DNA from 3 places in the Kitasatospora sp. NPDC002543 genome. Region 2 is predicted to be linked to each of the others. Evidence: riboswitches for the same ligand, from Rfam matches in the RefSeq annotation. Region 2 holds a riboswitch; each other region holds the start of a gene.
What was found. Region 2 has a riboswitch for cyclic di-AMP ahead of ACWD4P_RS02160 (transglycosylase family protein). Riboswitches for the same ligand answer to the same signal wherever they lie in the genome.
Positions count from the first base shown of each region.

Region 1 (5,814 bases), on a different contig from region 2:
CCGAGCAGCGCCAGCAGCGTGTACAGGTGCGCGTACGGATCCATCCCGGCCGCCAGGAACCCCGCCACCAGCCCCACCGCGATCACCGACTGCACCACCGAGGCGACGTGCGGCGAGCCGTGCCGCGGATGGGTGCGGCCGAGCCCCGGGTGCAGCAGCCCCTCCCGCCCGATCGCGTACAGGTACCGGGCCGCGCACTGGTGGAAGGCCATCGCGCAGGCGAACGAGCCGGTGACGACCAGCCATTGGAACACCTTCACCGCCCAGGCCCCCAGGTGCGCGCCGAGCGGGTCGAAGAACAGGCTGTTGCCGTCCTTGCCCGGCACCGCGCCGCTCGCCACCGCGATCGCCCGTTCGACCCCGTTGCCGGACACGATCATCCAGGACACGAAGACGTAGAGCAGCCCGACCCCGATCACCGACACCAGCGTCGCCCGCGGCACCACCCGCTTCGGGTCGCGGGACTCCTCGCCGTACATCGCGGTGGACTCGAAACCCACCCAGGACCAGAACGCGAAGAACAGGCCGAGCCCGGCCGCCGCCGGCCCCGAACTCCCCACCCCCTTCAGCGCGTTCAGCGGGTTCACGGCGGCCACCGCGATCCCGTCCGGACCGCCGCCGGAGAACAGCACCGCGAACGACACCGCGCTCAGCACCCCGATCTCCAGCACCAGCGCGACCCCGAGCACCCTGGCCGTCAGGTGCAGGTCGAACCAGGCCATCACCCCGATCACCGCCGCCCCGAACAGCGCGTACCAGCCCCAGCCCAGCTCCACCCCCAGTTGGGAACGGACCAGCCCGCGCAGCGAGTACGCGAAGAAGCCGAGGGCCGAGGCCTCGGTGACGACGTACGCGAGCACCGCGAGCAGCCCGGCCGCCATCCCGACCACCCGGCCCAGTCCGTGCGAGACGTAGCCGTAGAACGCGCCGGCCGCGGTGATGTGACGGGCCATCGCCACGTAGCCGACCGAGAACACCGTCAGCACCACCGTCGCCACGATGTACGCGGCGGGCGCGCCGGCCCCGTTGCCCTGCCCGACGATGATCGGCAGGTTGCCGGTCATCGCGGTGATCGGGGCGGCGGTGGCGAGCGCCATGAACACCACCCCGACCAGGCCGACCGAGTCCGCCTTCAACCGGTCGACGCCGCCCGGGCCGAGCCGCTCCCGTCCGGCCGTCTCCCCCGCCACGCCCCCGCTCCGGACCGCCATCCGGCCTCCTCGCCTCACTGACCCGCCCCACCGCCGGACCGGCCGGGCGCTGACCGCCCGCCAGCATGGCGCCCCGCAGGAGCCCGGCGCTTCAGCCGATCACCCGGCAGTGCGCCGGAGTTGACGCTTCGTTCGACCGCTGGAACACCCCGGGCGGCCCCGGGAACGAAAGCGGCCGGCCCGGCCGCACGAGGAGGTCCTCGTGCGGCCGGGCCGGCCTGGGCGTGTCCCGCGCCCATGTCCGCCGTGCGGCGATCACCCGGTCGAGCGGTCACCCGACATGACCATCCCGGGCGATCGGTTCGCCCGCAGCAGCGGTGGTTCCTGGTACCCCGGAGCTCTCGGGGTCAGAGCGCGACGCCGTGCGCGCGCAGGTAGGCGACCGGGTTGATGTCCGAGCCGTACTCCGAGCCGTTGCGGATCTCGAAGTGCAGGTGCGGGCCGGTCACGTTGCCGGTGGCGCCGGAGAGGCCGATCTGCTGGCCGGCGGTGACGGTCTGACCGATCCTCACACCGATCGAGGAGAGGTGCGCGTACTCGGCGTAGTGGCCGTCGGCGAGCTTGATCTCGACCTCGTTGCCGTAGGCGCCGCCGTTGCCGGCCTTGACCACGACGCCGTTGGCGATCGCGCGCAGCGGGGTGCCGGTGGAGGCGACGAAGTCCTGGCCGGTGTGGTGGCCGGAGGCCCACATCGAGCCGGCCACGCCGTAGGCGGTGCCGAGCCTCGGGTTGGCCAGCGGGGCGACGAAGCCGGAGGTGGCGGCGGCGACCGGAGTGGCGGTCACGGCCTGGGCCGGCGTGGCGACCTGGAGCTGGGTCTGGAGCTGCGCGGACGGCTTGGCGGCCTCGGTCTGCACCTGGACCTGGGCCTGCGGCTTGGCGGCCTGGGTCGCCGGAGCCGCCGGAGCGGCGGGCTTCGCCGGCGTGGCGGGCTTCGCCGGAGCGGCCGGCTTGGCCGGAGCGCCGGCATGGCCCGGCAGCGCGAGCTGCTGGCCCGGGAAGATCAGGTTCGGGTCGGCGCCGACGACCGAGCGGTTCCGCTCGTACAGCGCGTGCCAGCCGCCCTCGACGTTCCGGGCGTCGGCGATCTTGGACAGGGTGTCGCCGCCGACGACGCGGTAGCTCTCCTGCGCGGCGGCCTGGGCCGGGGCGGGGGCCTGCGCGGCCGGCTTGGCGGCGGCGGCGGCCGCGGCCGGGGCGGTGTGGGCCTGGGCGCTCATCGCGGTCACGAGCGGGAGGGCGAAGGAGACACCGGTCACGGCGGTGGCGATGCCGATGCGGGCGGCGCGGGGCAGGGCGATACGACGAGCCTGTGCAGGCATGGAAGTTTCCTCTCCGACGCCTGCGAGGTGAGCTGTCGGGTTCGGGCTGGAGTTGCCCGGCCGCGTGTGCGGCTTCACCCCTAGCCGGTCCTGGACGCCCGCGCCCTGAGGCGCGAACTCCGGTCCGGCGACTTACCTGTGGGTCCCCCGCTCCTGCCGTACAGAGTTCGTTTCGAACCACCGGGCAGCGGCAGGACTCGGCGTTCCACCCGGCGGATCCGTCCGGACTGGCCGGGCGGTCGCTGAACTAAAACCCATCCGTTCGGGTGAAGCAATGTCGATCTTTGAAAACGCAACGATCCCCCCTGCCCCGGTGACCCTCCGCAGGCCCAGGCCCACGATACGTACACAATCCATTCACCCCGCGCCACTGATCCACGACCCTGCGCCGAGATCGCCGACACTGCGCAGCCGCCCGCTCACGCACCGCCCACCCCCAACACACCCACCGGTGACCCTTGTCACTCGCGCCCCGGCAGCGCAGGATTCGCCCGTGACCACCTCCGAGGCCGGCACCCTGCGCTTGGGCACCGCGCAGGGCCGCTGGGTACTGATGGCAACGGTGCTCGGCTCCAGCATGGCGATGCTCGACGGCACCGTGGTGAACGTCGCCCTGCCCCGGATCGGCGCCGACCTCGGCGCCTCCCTGGCGTCCCTGCAGTGGACGCTGAACTCCTATCTGCTCACCCTGGCGGGCCTGATCCTGCTCGGCGGCGCGCTCGGCGACCGGTACGGGCGGCGCAAGGTCTTCCTGATCGGTGTGGTCTGGTTCGCCGTCGCCTCCGCGGCCTGCGCCGCAGCGCCGAACATCCACGTGCTGATCGCCGCCCGCGCCGTGCAGGGCATCGGCGGGGCGCTGCTCACCCCCGGCTCGCTCGCCATGCTCCAGGCCGTCTTCCACCCCGACGACCGCTCGGCGGCGGTCGGCCTCTGGTCCGGCCTCGGCGGGGTGTCGGCCGCGGTCGGCCCCTTCCTCGGCGGCTGGCTGGTGGACGGCCCCGGCTGGCGCTGGATCTTCCTGCTGAACCTGCCGCTGGCCGCCGCCGTGATCGCCGTCACCACCCGGTCGGTGCCGGAGAGCCGGGACGAGGCCGCCTCCGGTCGCTTCGACGTGCTCGGCGCCGTGCTCGCCGCCCTCGCCCTCGGCGCGGTCACCTACGCGCTGACCGCGGCCGGCGAGGGCCTGTCCCCCGCCGTCTGGGTCAGCGGGGTGCTGGGGCTGGCGCTCGGCGCCGCCTTCGTGGCGGTCGAGCGCCGCGCCCCCGAACCGATGCTGCCGCTGGGGCTGTTCTCCTCCCGGCTGTTCACCGCGGTGAACCTGGTCACCCTGTGCGTGTACGCGGCGTTCAGCGGCGTCTTCTTCCTCCTGGTGGTGCAGCTCCAGATCGTGTCCGGCTTCTCGCCGCTGGTCTCGGGCTTCGCCCTGGTGCCGATCACCGTGCTGATGCTGACGCTGTCCGCGCGCGCCGGACGCCTCGGCAAGCGGATCGGCCCGCGTGTCCCGCTGACCGTCGGCCCGCTGCTGTGCGCCGCCGGGGTGCTGCTGATGCTGCGCATCGGCCCCGACTCCTCGTACTGGGTGGACGTGCTGCCCGCCGTCGCGGTGATGGGCTGCGGGATGACACTGCTGGTCGCGCCGCTGACGGCGACGGTGCTGGCCGCCGTCGAGGTCCGGCACGCGGGCATCGCCAGCGGGGTCAACAACGCCGCCGCCCGCGCGGCCGGCCTGCTCGCGGTGGCCGCCCTGCCGGCGCTGGCCGGGCTGAGCGGCGACGCCTACCGGGTGCCCTCCTCGGTCGACTCGGCCTTCCACACCGCGATGCTGATCTGCGCCGGTCTGCTGGCGGCCGGCGGGCTGATCGCCGCCGCGACCGTACGGGGCAACGTCCTGGCCCCCGAGGCGGCGCAGCCGGTGGCCGAGCCGAACTGCGACTGGCCGTGCGGCCCCACCGCTCCGCCGCTGGACCCGGGCCACGTCCCCACGACGCGCGAGGGACCCGCCACCGGTCCGGCGGCAGGGCCCTCGGCTCAGGCCTGACGAGGGCCTGACGACACGTCAGAGAATGTCGGCCGGCGCGTACTTGGCGGCGTCCGGGTAGGCGGCCGCGACGGCCTCCACCTGGCGGACGACCTCCGCGACCTGGGCACCGGCCGCGCCGGTGAAGGACAGCTTGTCGGCCAGCAGCGCGTCCAGCCCGGCCCGGTCCAGCGGGATCCGCTCGTCGGCGGCCAGCCGGTCCAGCAGCTCGTTCTCGCGGGCGCCCGCGCGCATCGCCAGCGCGGAGGCGACGGCGTGCTCCTTGATGACCTCGTGCCCGGTCTCCCGGCCGACGCCCGCGCGCACCGCGCCCATCAGCACCTTGGTGGTGGCGAGGAACGGCAGGTAGCGGTCCAGCTCGGCCTCGATCACGGCGGGGAAGGCGCCGAACTCGTCGAGGACGGTCAGGAAGGTCTCCAGCAGGCCGTCGAAGGCGAAGAACGCGTCCGGCAGCGCGACCCGGCGCACCACCGAGCAGGAGACGTCGCCCTCGTTCCACTGGTCGCCGGCCAGCTCGCCGGTCATCGAGGCGTAGCCGCGCAGGATGACGGCCAGGCCGTTGACGCGCTCGCAGGAGCGGGTGTTCATCTTGTGGGGCATCGCGGAGGAGCCGACCTGGCCCTCCTTGAATCCCTCGGTGACCAGCTCGTGGCCGGCCATCAGCCGGATGGTCTTGGCCAGGCTGGACGGCGCGGCGGCCAGCTGGACGAGGGCGGTGAGCACCTCGAAGTCCAGCGAGCGCGGGTAGACCTGGCCGACGCTGGTCAGCACGTGGTCGAAGCCGAGGTGCCCGGCGACCCGGCGCTCCAGCTCGGCGAGCTTCTCGGTGTCGCCGCCGAGCAGGTCCAGCATGTCCTGGGCGGTGCCGACCGGGCCCTTGATCCCGCGCAGCGGGTAGCGGGCGATCAGCTCCTCCAGGCGGCGGAAGGCGACCAGCAGCTCGTCGGTGATCGACGCGAACCGCTTGCCCAGGGTGGTGGCCTGCGCGGCCACGTTGTGCGAGCGGCCGGCCATGACCAGCTCGGAGTGCTGGGCGGACAGCTTGGCCAGGCGGACCAGCACGGCGACCGTGCGGTCCCGCACGTGCTCCAGGGACTGGCGGATCTGGAGCTGCTCGACGTTCTCGGTCAGGTCCCGGGACGTCATGCCCTTGTGGATCTGCTCGTGGCCGGCGAGTTCGCTGAACTCCTCGATGCGGGCCTTCACGTCGTGGCGGGTGACCCGCTCACGGGCGGCGATCGAG
Region 1 covers NZ_JBSFWR010000016.1:46,938-52,751, reverse strand. Annotated here, with positions in the region: gene ACWD4P_RS10090 (APC family permease) at 1-1,211, opposite strand, end outside; gene ACWD4P_RS10085 (M23 family metallopeptidase) at 1,559-2,533, opposite strand; cyclic di-AMP (ydaO/yuaA leader) riboswitch at 2,536-2,673, opposite strand; gene ACWD4P_RS10080 (MFS transporter) at 3,087-4,571, shown strand; gene purB (adenylosuccinate lyase) at 4,590-5,814, opposite strand, start outside.
Region 1: it holds a riboswitch for cyclic di-AMP, as region 2 does, so the genes downstream of both, ACWD4P_RS10085 (M23 family metallopeptidase) here and ACWD4P_RS02160 (transglycosylase family protein) in region 2, are expected to answer to the same signal.

Region 2 (5,814 bases):
TTCTTCCGCCAGGCCGGGCAGGACGGCTACCGCGACGGCTGCCGAGTCCCGATCCCGTGGTCCGGCTCCGAGGCCCCGTACGGCTTCGGCCCGGTGGCCGGCGGGCCGTCCTGGCTGCCGCAGCCGGCCGAGTGGGCCGGACTGAGCGTCGAGGCCCAGACCGGCGACCCGAACTCCACCCTGGAGCTCTACCGCAGCGCGCTGGCCGTCCGCCGGGCGCAGCCCGACCTCGGCGCCGGCACCGGGGTCGAGTGGCTGCAGGGACCCGAGGGCACCCTGGTGTTCCGCCGCGGCGCCTTCGTCTGCACCGTGAACACCACCGGGGAGCCGGTGCGGATCGCGGCCCCGGGCACGCTGCTGCTCGCCTCGACGGACCTCGTGGTGGACGGCGGCGAGACGGTGCTCGCTCCGGACAGCACCGGCTGGTGGGCGGTCTGACGTGGTTGGAATAGGCTCTGGGACCGTGACTACGGCGCGACTCTCAGACATCGCGGCGCAGGCGGGGGTCAGCGAAGCCACCGTCTCCCGCGTGCTCAACGGCAAGGCGAACGTCTCCGCCGCCACCAGGCAGACGGTGCTGGCGGCGCTCGACGTGCTCGGGTACGAGCGGCCGACCCGCCTGCGCCAGCGCAGCGCCGGGCTGATCGGACTGATCACGCCGGAGCTGAGCAACCCGATCTTCCCGGCGCTGGCCCAGGTGATCGAGCAGGTGCTCAGCCGACACGGCTTCACGCCGGTGCTGTGCACCCAGACGCCGGGCGGGTCCACCGAGGACGAACTGGTGGACATGCTGGTGGACCGGGGCGTGGCGGGCATCGTCTTCGTCTCCGGGCTGCACGCCGACACCACCGCCGACCACGACCGCTACGCCCGGCTGGCCGGGCGCGGGGTGCCGTTCGTGCTGATCAACGGCTACAGCGAGAAGATCGACGCGCCGTTCATCTCCCCGGACGACCGGGCCGCGATGTGGATGGCCGTCCAGCACCTGGCCGAGCTCGGGCACGAGCGGATCGGGCTGGCCGTCGGCCAGCGCCGGTACGTGCCGGTGCTGCGCAAGATCGAGGGCTTCACGGCGGCGATGCGCGAGGTGCTCGGGTACGGGCAGGAGGAGGCCCAGAACCTCGTCCACCACACGCTGTTCAGCGTGGAGGGCGGGCACGCGGCAGCCGGCGCGCTGCTGGACAAGGGCTGCACCGCGATCGTCTGCGGGAGCGACATGATGGCGCTCGGGGCGATCAGGGCGGTGCGGCAGCGCGGTCTGTCGGTGCCGCAGGACGTGTCGGTCGTCGGCTTCGACGACTCGCCGCTGATCGCCTTCACCGAGCCGCCGTTGACCACGATCCGCCAGCCGGTCGAGGCGATGGCGACGGCGGCGGTGGACGCGCTGCTGGAGGAGGTCGGCGGGAACGCCGCCCAGCGCGGCGAGTTCATGTTCCAGCCGGAGCTGGTGATGCGCGGATCCACCGGGGCCGGCGCGCGCTGAGCCCCGGCTGCCACGGCCGAACGACGGGCCCCGGAGGGCGATCGCTCTCCGGGGCCCGTCGGCGTGCGCGGGGTCGGCCGTCGTGGTGCGCGCGACGGCCTTCGGGGCCGGCGGGGGCTTCCGTCGGGCGGTCAGCCCTCCTGGGTGGTCGGGCGGTCGACGGTCAGTCGGTGTCCGTCGGCCGCCTCGCCGGTGCGGGTCTCGGTGCGACGGCCGCGCGCCAGGTAGTCGCGCAGGACCAGTTCGACGGCGTCCTGGGGGCTCTTGGTGCCGGAGAGCATCATCGCGTCGATCGCGAGGTTCGCGTCGAGCGTGACGGTGACCTGGGCCATGTGACTCCTCCTCGGGTGCAGAGCAGCAGCATGCCCGCTGGGGCGGGGATCCACCACGGGACAGGGCGGAACCGCCGGAGGAGAGCCCGGAACCGTCGGCGGGAACGCCGGAACCCCCGGGGAGAGCGACCAGACTCTCCCCGGGGGTGGCGGATGGTCAGCGTGGGGATGACGGCCGACGGCCGACGGCTGACAGCTGACAGATGATGAAATCTGTCAGCTGTTATCCGTCAGCCGTCATTCGTCATTCGTCGTCCGAACGCCGTCGTCCGTGCGCCGTCCTCAGACCCGGCCGGCGAAGTCCGGGGCCCAGTTGGCGATGCTCTGCTCGCGGACGCCCGAGCTCGGGTTGGCGGCCTCGACGTACTTGCCGTTGCCGACGTAGATCGCGACGTGGTAGACGCCGGAGTCCTTGCCGTTGTTGGACCAGAACAGCAGGTCGCCCGGCTGGAGGCTGTCCAGCGAGACGTGGGTGCTGGCCGCGGCCTGGTCGGCGGCGACGCGCGGGACGGAGATGCCCGCGGCGCGCAGCGCGGCCTGGGTCAGGCCGGAGCAGTCCCAGCCGCCGTTGCCGGTGCCGCCGTAGACGTACGCCTGACCGACCTTCGACTCGGCGAAGGAGACCGCGGCGGCCATGCTGCCGGTGGCAGCCGGAGCCTGGGTCTGGGTCTGGGTCTGCGGAGCGGGCTTGGCGGCCGGCTTGGCGGCCGGGGCCTGGGCCTGCGCGGTCGGCTGGGCGTTCACGGCACCGCCGTTCGCGGACTGACCGGACTTCTGCGAGCGGTCGAACCAGGTGAAGTCCGAGCCGGACTTGCCGGTGGAGGACGGGGCGGCCTGGGCCTGGCCGTTGCCGCCGAAGGACAGCTGCTGGCCCGGGTAGATGGTGTCCGGGCCCTCGGTCAGGGTGCCGCGGTTGAGCTCGTAGAGCCGCTGCCAGCCGCCCTGCACCTGGTGCTGGTCGGCGATGGCGGACAGCCAGTCGCCCTGGACCACGGTGTAGTCGGCGCCCTGGGCCTGCTGCGGGCCCTTCTTGACCCAGTCGCTCCGGTTGCCCGTGGCGGCGTTGCCCGTGGCGGCCTGCGCGCCGTCCTGGGCGGGCGCGGCGGGCTTCGCGGCGGGGGCCTGGGGCTGCGCCGGCTTGGCGGCGGGCTTCGCCGCCGGAGCCGCCGGGGCGGCCGGCTTGGCGCTCTGCGCGGGCTTGGTGGCGGTCGAGCCCGCCGAGGTGTCGACGGAGGCGGCGGCGCCTCCCTTGGTGAGGCCGGCCTGGACCGAGCACACCGGCCAGGCGCCGGGGCCCTGCGAGGCGAGGACCTTCTCGGCGACGGAGATCTGCTGGTCCTTGGTGGCCAGGTCGGCGCGCGCCGCGAAGGCGGTGCCGCCGAAGGCGGACCAGGTGCTGGAGGTGAACTGGAGCCCGCCGTAGAAGCCGTTGCCGGTGTTGATGGCCCAGTTGCCGCCGCTCTCGCACTGGGCGACCTTGTCCCAGGTGGCGACGGAGGCGGCCGAGGCGGTGCCCGACGTGAGGCAGGGGACGGTGAGGCCGACGCCCGCGACGCCGAGGGCGGCGATCACGCGGCGGGTGCGGCTGGACAGGCGAGTGCCGTTGGTGGGCAGCATGAAGACGCGGTCCTCTCCCACGCCTGCGAGGTGAGCTGTCGGATTCGGGCTGGAGTTGCCCGGCCGCGCTGTGGGCGCGGCTTCACCCCTAGCCCTGGACCGTTCCGAAGACCGGTCCGGGGCGACTTACCTGTGGGTCCCCCGCTCCTGCCGTGGTGCGTTTTCGCGTTTCCAGGACATCCGACGGCAGGACTCGGCGTTGCGGATGAACCGGGTTCGTGTGGTCACGAACGGGGAGCACGTTAATCAGACTCAAGTTCAAACTGCAAACCACTGTGATGTGCATCACGGTTTAGTGGGAACTGCCAAAATCGCCGTCCATCAAGATCGAAAATGATCGTTTTCAAGCAATGTCATTGCGGAAGTCAACAACTGGCTGTGCCTCAGGAGCGGCGTGACGATGTGTCGAATCGTGGAGTCGCGCACGCCGGGAGGTGGGGGAGCGGTCGCGATCCGCGCGCTCGGATCCGCGCTCCCTTTTTCCTTTCAAATGGCTCCAGAAAGGCCAGAACGGACATTTCGCTTCGACGGCTCCGCGACTTCCGCACTTGACGGGACGTGCGGGAGGGCAAGCCGAAGGGCCCGGAACGGAAGCCGTTCCGGGCCCTTCGGTGCGCGCGGGCGGCGCGCGGTGTCGACTACTGCCCGAGGGGGCCCTCGGCGGCCGCGTGGGCGCCGCGAGCGCCCTCCGGGGCCCCCTCGGCCCCGGAGGCGGCCGCTGCCTCCGCCTCGGCCCGCGCCAGGTCCTCCGGGGACGGCGCGGGCAGGGCGGCCAGGTAGGTGGAGGCGATCAGCTGGCCGACCGACGGGTACGCGCCCAGCGGCGCGGCCGACGGGCAGCCGGTCTCCTCGGCCGCGGTGGCGAGCAGCTCGGAGTCCGCCTCCGGACCGATCACCAGCGGGGCCAGCGCCGGGCGCTGCGAGCCGGTCTCCTTGAGGTGGTTGACGGCCGCGGCCACCGAGCCGGGCACGTCGAGCGCGGCGGCGACGACCGGTACGGCCAGCCGCGCGGCCAGCAGCACGCCGGTGATGCCGGCCGCGGCGGCCGCGTCCTCGCCGCCGACGGTGGTCAGCACCACGCCGTCCGCGGCGGTCGCGATGGCGAACAGCCGGGCGCGGTCGGCCCGGGCCAGCCCGGCCTCGGACAGGCGGACGTGCACGGCCTCGGCCAGCAGCGGGTGCGGGCCCAGCGGGTCGGTGACGGGCGCGCCGTACTCGGCGGCGAGCGCGTGAAGCTCGGTCAGGAAGGTGTGCGGACCGGGCACCAGCGGCACCAGGACGGGCGTCGGAAGCCCCGCCTCGGCGGCCATGGCCAGCAGCTCGGCGACGGTGCGGTCCTCGCCGTCCACGCCCTCGGGGCCGTTGCCGGGGAGGTAGCCGACCGCGGTCCGGACGCCGTTCTGCTCGGTGCGGACGATCGAGAGCAACTCCTCGACGACCGAGCGGGACTCGGGCCCGGCGGTCGCGGGCACGGCGAGCACCAGGGCCGGGGCGCCGGCCGGGATCTCGGGGCGCTCGGGACGACGGTGGCGCCCCCGCGCACGGGAGCCTGGAGTGCGGACGGGCAGTGGCGCGCCCGGGATGGCTGCGGTGCTCATGCCGGAGATCGTAGGACATCGGCCCGTCCGGCTTGCAGTCGGCTGCCGTACGGGTTTCGCGCGGTCATGGTGCGGAGCCGGTGCGTCTGCGGCACGGCTCCGGGCGCTTTGCCTACAATCCGGACATTCTTCGCCCAACCTCCGTGCGATCACCGGCGCTTGCCCGGACGTCGTCGGAGGGGGCGGGCGTTGCATCCGGGGCGCGTGAGATGTCTCACAGCATGAGGTCGGCCTGACGGAGGGTCACAGGCGTGCGACTCCCGGCATTCGAAGATCAACATTCAGCGGGGAGATGCTCACGGCCGGTTATCGCGGGCTCGACGATTCATCGGCTATGTCCGTTTACGTACCGTCAGGAGAAGGGCCCGTGAAGAGTTCGCGGCTGAGGGTAAAAGGCCTCGTGCACCTGCAATGTCCCGTGCTGATGCACGTGCACTGCGGCTATCATCGCGTCAAGTGAGGCGTTGTGCCGGACCGGTACGGGGCCGGTCCGTTCGTTTCGGCGGCGCCGGGGGCGCCGCGCAGGACGACAACTCCGGAGCTCTTCGGGAGATTTATATGCACGACTCGCAGGACAAGCACGGCTCGTACGAGACCTACAACGGGATGGCCGCCACCGACCTCCAGGGGGTGGTCTGGCAGAAGAGCCTGCACAGCAACTCCCAGGGCAACTGCGTCGAGTTCGCGGCCCTGCCGGGCGGCGACGTGGCGATGCGCAACTCGCGGTTCCCGGACGGTCCCGCGCTGATCTACACCCGGGCCGAGATCGCCGCCCTGCTGCTGG
Region 2 covers NZ_JBSFWR010000003.1:14,042-19,855, reverse strand. Annotated here, with positions in the region: gene ACWD4P_RS02175 (glycoside hydrolase family 13 protein) at 1-438, shown strand, start outside; gene ACWD4P_RS02170 (LacI family DNA-binding transcriptional regulator) at 464-1,483, shown strand; gene ACWD4P_RS02165 (hypothetical protein) at 1,615-1,815, opposite strand; gene ACWD4P_RS02160 (transglycosylase family protein) at 2,098-3,453, opposite strand; cyclic di-AMP (ydaO/yuaA leader) riboswitch at 3,440-3,610, opposite strand; gene ACWD4P_RS02155 (hypothetical protein) at 4,071-5,030, opposite strand; gene ACWD4P_RS02150 (DUF397 domain-containing protein) at 5,589-5,814, shown strand, end outside.

Region 3 (5,814 bases), on a different contig from region 2:
TCTCCTGGTACTCCCGGCAGGCCGCGAAGGTGCGGGCCAGCGCGTCCGGGTGCAGCCGGCCGGTCCGGTCCACGCCCTGGCCCAGCCGGTTGACGATCATCCGGCGGTCCAGGTCGGTGATCTGCCCGGTCTCCGGGTCGAGGTCGGCGACCAGCAGGCGGATCGAGTTGGTGCCGCAGTCGATCGCGGCCACGCGGGTCATGGTCACTCGGACTCCCGCTCCGCGTCCGGGCCCTGCTCCGCCGTGTCCTCGGCGGCACGCTTCCTGGCGGCGCGCTCGGCGGTCTTCTGCCGCTTGGCGGCGATCACCGCCTCGTGGTCCTGTTCCTTGGCGCGGTTGCGGGCGACCCGCTCACCGGCGGCCTCGACCTCGGCCGGGGAGACGCACGGGCCCTTGGCCCACCAGTCCTCCAGCATGCCGATCGCCTCGTCGCCGAGCGGGTTGACGCCCTCGCCGGCCGCCAGCGAGTGGCCGACCAGCACGTGCAGGCACTTCACCCGGTCCGGCATGCCGCCCGCGCTCGGGAAGCCCTCCAGCACCTCGATCGCGTCGCGCCGGGCGATGTAGTCCTCGTGCGCCTTCTGGTAGGCGGCGGCCAGCTCCGGGTCCTCGGCGAGCCGGGCGCTCTGGTCCTTCATCACGCCCTCCGCCTCCAGGGTGCCGATCAGCGAGGCGGCCTTGGGGCAGGTCAGGTAGTAGAGCGTGGGGAACGGCGTGCCGTCCGGCAGCCGGGGGGCCGTTTCCACGACGTCCGGGTTGCCGCAGGGGCAGCGGTGCGCCACGCCGCGCAGGCCGCGCGGCACCCGGCCGAGCTGGGCGGCGATGGCCGCGACGTCGGCGTCGGAGACGGTGGGGTGGTTCTCAGTGGTCATGGGGGGAGGTGTCTCCAACGGAGGACGGTGGGAGGGGAACAGGGGTGTCGGGTGCCGCCGCGGCGGCGGTGTCGGCGGCGTCCACCGAGTCCCAGATGCTGGCGTACCAGGGCTTGGCGGCCGTCACCTGGCCGGCGGCGGCGCCGTTCGGGGCGGAAGCGGCGCCGTTCGGGGCCGGAGCGGCGCCGGCGGCGGACGAGGAGGGCTGGGCGGAGGCCTGGCCGCCCGGGTCCACGGCGATGTACGGGGTCTCCCCCGGCACCGCGTAGTGCAGCCGGGCGCGGGCCTGCGCCTTGACGTACTCCGGGTCCTGCCAGCGGGCCTTCTCCCGGCGCAGCTGCTCGACCTGCTGGCGCGCGTGGTCGGCCTTCGCCCGCTGGGCGGAGATCTCGGCGCGCTGGGAGATGAACTGCCGCGTCGGGTAGGCGAGGATCGCCACCAGCGAGCAGAGCACCAGGACGAGGACGGTCGCCCGGCTCGTGAACCGGGGCCGGGCCGCCAAGCCCGGGATCCTCCAGCCAGCCATCTCCCGTATCCCCTCCTGGTCGCGACGGTGCCCCGCCGTCCACCCTACGGGGTGGACGGCGGGGCACCGGTCAGGCGTGCGCTAGCAGGAGCGCCCGGCCCTCGTGCTCGGCGCGCTGATCACTCGGCGGCGCGGAAGCGCGGGAAGGCGCCGCGGCCGGCGTACTCGGCGGCGTCGTCGAGGATCTCCTCGATGCGCAGCAGCTGGTTGTACTTGGCGACGCGCTCGGAACGGGCCGGGGCACCGGTCTTGATCTGGCCGCAGTTGGTGGCGACGGCCAGGTCGGCGATGGTGACGTCCTCGGTCTCGCCGGAGCGGTGCGACATCATGCAGCGGTAGCCGTTGCGCTGGGCCAGCTCGACGGCGTCCAGGGTCTCGGTCAGCGAACCGATCTGGTTCACCTTGACCAGCAGCGCGTTGGCGGTGCCGGTCTCGATGCCGCGGGCCAGGCGGGCCGGGTTGGTGACGAACAGGTCGTCGCCGACCAGCTGGACCTTGTCGCCCAGCTTGTCGGTCATGGCCTTCCAGCCGTCCCAGTCCGACTCGTCCAGCGGGTCCTCGATGGAGACCAGCGGGTAGGCGGCGACCAGCTCGGCGTAGTACTCGATGAGCTCGGCGGAGGTGAGCTCCTTGCCCTCGAACTGGTAGGCGCCGTCCTCGTAGAACTCGGAGGAGGCGACGTCCAGGGCCAGCGCGACGTCACGGCCGGGCACGTAGCCGGCCTTCTGGATGGCCTCGACGATGAGGTCCAGGGCCTCGCGGTTGGAGTCCAGGTTCGGGGCGAAGCCGCCCTCGTCGCCCAGACCGGTGGACAGGCCGCGCTCCTTCAGCACGCCCTTGAGCGTGTGGTAGACCTCGACGCCCCAGCGGACGGCCTCGGAGAAGGACTCCGCGCCGATCGGGGCGATCATGAACTCCTGGATGTCGACGTTGGAGTCCGCGTGCGACCCGCCGTTGAGGATGTTCATCATCGGGACGGGCAGGACGTGCGCGTTCGGGCCGCCCAGGTAGCGGAACAGCGGCAGGTCGCTGGCCTCGGAGGCGGCGTGCGCGACGGCCAGCGAGACGCCCAGGATGGCGTTGGCGCCGAGCGAGGACTTGTCCGGGGTGGCGTCCAGGTCCAGCATGGCCTGGTCGATCAGCCGCTGCTCGGTGGCGTCGTAGCCGACCAGCTCCGGGCCGATCTGCTCGATGACGGCCAGGACGGCCTTCTCGACGCCCTTGCCGAAGTAGCGGTTCTTGTCACCGTCACGCAGCTCCAGCGCCTCGAAGGCGCCGGTGGAGGCACCCGACGGGACAGCGGCACGACCCGTGCTGCCGTCGTCGAGGCCGACCTCGACCTCGACCGTGGGGTTGCCGCGCGAGTCGAGGATCTCACGGGCTACGACGACATCGATGGACGGCACGAGGCATCTCCTTGCGGAAGCAGGGTCCGGTCTGACGGTGGTGCTGTCAGCAGGACGATTGCGGAGTCGTTACGACCAGAGCCTAACCGCCCGGGCTCCCGGGGCCACCTCCGCCTCGGTGCCGTCTCAGCGTGTGGCCCCGCTACCCACCGGTAGTTCACCTGCTTGTCCCAGCTTGTCCCACCGGGAAGGGCGAATGCGGACGAAGGGGACCGGTAGGGCCGGTCCCCTTCGGACGTCGGGGCGGAGCGGTGCCGGCGGAGGCGGTCCGGCCGCTTGAAGACACGAGGGCTCAGCGGCTCGGCGGCACGAGGGCTCAGCCGACGTGCAGCACCTGACCCGGCATGATCAGGTTCGGGTCGCCGCCGACGGTGGAGTGGTTCTGCTCGTACAGCGCGTGCCAGCCACCGGAGACGCCCTGGGCGGTGGCGATGGTCGACAGGGTGTCACCGGCGCGGACGGTGTAGTCGTGGCCGGCGGCCTGCGGGGCCTGCGGGGCGTACTGCGGCTGAGCGGCGGCCTGGCCGGCGTACTGCTGGTAGACGCTCTGGTGGCTGGTCCAGTACCAGGCGCCGTTGCTCTGGTACCAGTACACCTTGGCGTCGGCGTCCCAGCCGGCCTTGCCGGAGAAGCCCGGGGCCTGCGGCTGGGCCTGCTGCTGCGGGGCGGCCTGCTGGACCGGCTGCGCGGCGGGCTTCTGCGCCGGCTTCTGGGCGGCGGGCTTCTGGGCGACCGGCTTCTCGGTCGGCTTGGCGGCGGGCTTCGGGGCCTGCTGCTTGGGAGCGGACTGCGGCTTGCTGTCCGAGGAGGTGTCAACCGCGGCCGGGGCACCGCCCTTGGTCAGACCGGCCTTCTGCGAGCAGACCGGCCAGGCACCCGGGCCCTGCGAGGCCAGCACCTTCTCGGCGACCGAGATCTGCTGGGCCTTGCTGGCCTGGTTGGCCTGCGGCGCGTAGGCGGCGCCGCCGTACGCCTTCCAGGTGCTGGACGTGAACTGGAGGCCGCCGTAGAAGCCGTTGCCGGTGTTGATGCTCCAGTTGCCGCCGCTCTCGCACTGGGCGACGGCGTCCCAGGTGGAGGCCGGGGCGGCGGAGGCGCCGGTGGCGGTGAGGAGCGGCATCGCGAGTCCGACGCCGGCCACACCGGCGACGGCGATGGCCTTCTCGGCCTGGGTGCGACGACGGTGGCGGCCAGTTCCAACGAACAGCATGAAGAGGTCCCTCTCCGCACGCCTGCGAGGTGAGCTGTCGGGTTCGGACCGGGAGGTGGCCCGGCCGCCGTGCGCGGAGACGACTCCGCTCGGGCGGCTTCACCCCAAGCCGTGGGGAGACGGCAACAAACCTGGTTCCCCCGCCCCTGCCCAGGGTTCTGGTCGGTTTCCCGTGGCGCGGCGGGCAGGATTCGGCGTTCCGCGTACGGGGTCCGCAGCTGCGAACTCCAGGGAGAGTAGACAGATCTTCAGATCAATCACAAGCTCATATCGTCGATATCACACGAGAATTACGGCCCGTGTCCGATCGCCTACCAACAGCGGCGTTATGTCCGGATTGATGGGTGTTCACACCGCACCCGACAGGCGATCGGCGACGTCCGGTCAGCCCTTCGAGGCCTCCGAAGGGGCCTGCGGAGACGTGGCCGGAGAACCGGTCGGAGGGGCGTGCGGGGAGCGGCTCTCCGGGCTGAATTCCACCGGCAGTTCGCGCAGCCCACGCATGATCAGGCCGCCCCGCCAGCGCAGGTTCTCCGGGCTCTCCGCGAGCCGCAGGTCCGGCAGCCGGGAGAGCAGCGTGGCCAGCGCGGCCCGCCCCTCCAGCCGGGCGAGCGGGGCGCCGATGCAGTAGTGGATGCCGTGCCCGAACCCCAGGTGGGGATTGTCCGCCCGGGCCAGGTCCAGGGTGTTCTCCGCCGCGAACCGGGCCGGGTCGCGGTCCGCCGCGGCCAGCACCACCAGCACCGGGTCGCCGACCGGGATGTCCACCCCGCCGATGGTCAGCGGACTGGTCGCGAACCGCCAGGTCGCCAGCTCCACCGGCCCGTCGTAGCGCAGGAGTTCCTCGATCCCGGTCTCCAGCAGCGCGCTCTCCCCGCGTGCCACCGACTCCTGCAGCAGCCGGCGCTGCTCCGGGTTGCGCAGCAGCGCGTACGTGCCGTTGCCGATCAGGTTCACGGTGGTCTCGAAACCCGCGAACAGGAGGATGAAGGCCATCGCCGCGGCCTCGTTCTCGGTCAGGTGCTCCCCGTGGTCACTGGCCCGGATCAGGCCCGAGATCAGGTCGTCCCCGAGGTCCGCGCGCTTGCGGTGGATCAGCTCCAGCAGGTACGCCCGCATCCGCTTCACCGCCCGGCCCACGCCGCCGCGCTGCCCCCCGCCGTGACGGATCATCATCCCGGCCCAGTCGCGGAAGTCGTCCTGGTCCTCGGCCGGCACCCCGAGCATGTCGCAGATCGCGTAGATGGGGAGCGGGAAGGCGAACTCGTGGATCAGGTCAGCCGAACCGCGCTGCGCGAAGCCGTCGATCAGCCGGTCGGTGAGCTGCTGCACCCGCGGCTCGAACTCGGCCACCCGGCGCGGGGTGAACGCCTTGGACACCAGCCGGCGCAGCCGGGTGTGGTCCGGCGGGTCGATGTTCAGCAGGTGGGTCATCAGGTCCGCCTGCCGCTCCCCCGGGATGCCCACCCGGCCGGTGCGGTGCGCCTGCTCGCTGTGGTGCGCCGGGTTCTTCGACAACCGGCCGTCCGCCAGCGCCTGCCGGGCGTCCGCGTACCTGGTCACCAGCCAGGCCTCCACCCCGCTCGGCAGGGTGGTGCGGTGCACCGGGGCGTGCTCGCGCAACCAGGCGTAGGCGGGGTACGGGTCGGCGGCGAACTCCCAGGTGAACAGCTGTGGGGCGGGGGCGTCGGACGACGAGGCGGCGGGCCGGGCGGGGTCGGGCTGAGCTGGCATGGACCGACCGTATCCGGTGCACCGGGCCCGCCCCCGCTCCGGCGGGCCCGCCCGGCCCCCGACAC
Region 3 covers NZ_JBSFWR010000157.1:2,025-7,838, reverse strand. Annotated here, with positions in the region: gene ACWD4P_RS36180 (Ppx/GppA phosphatase family protein) at 1-202, opposite strand, end outside; partial or broken gene ACWD4P_RS36175 (DUF501 domain-containing protein) at 352-891, opposite strand; gene ACWD4P_RS36170 (FtsB family cell division protein) at 863-1,399, opposite strand; gene eno (phosphopyruvate hydratase) at 1,519-2,805, opposite strand; gene ACWD4P_RS36160 (transglycosylase family protein) at 3,122-4,015, opposite strand; cyclic di-AMP (ydaO/yuaA leader) riboswitch at 4,021-4,189, opposite strand; gene ACWD4P_RS36155 (cytochrome P450 family protein) at 4,400-5,749, opposite strand.
Region 3: it holds a riboswitch for cyclic di-AMP, as region 2 does, so the genes downstream of both, ACWD4P_RS36160 (transglycosylase family protein) here and ACWD4P_RS02160 (transglycosylase family protein) in region 2, are expected to answer to the same signal.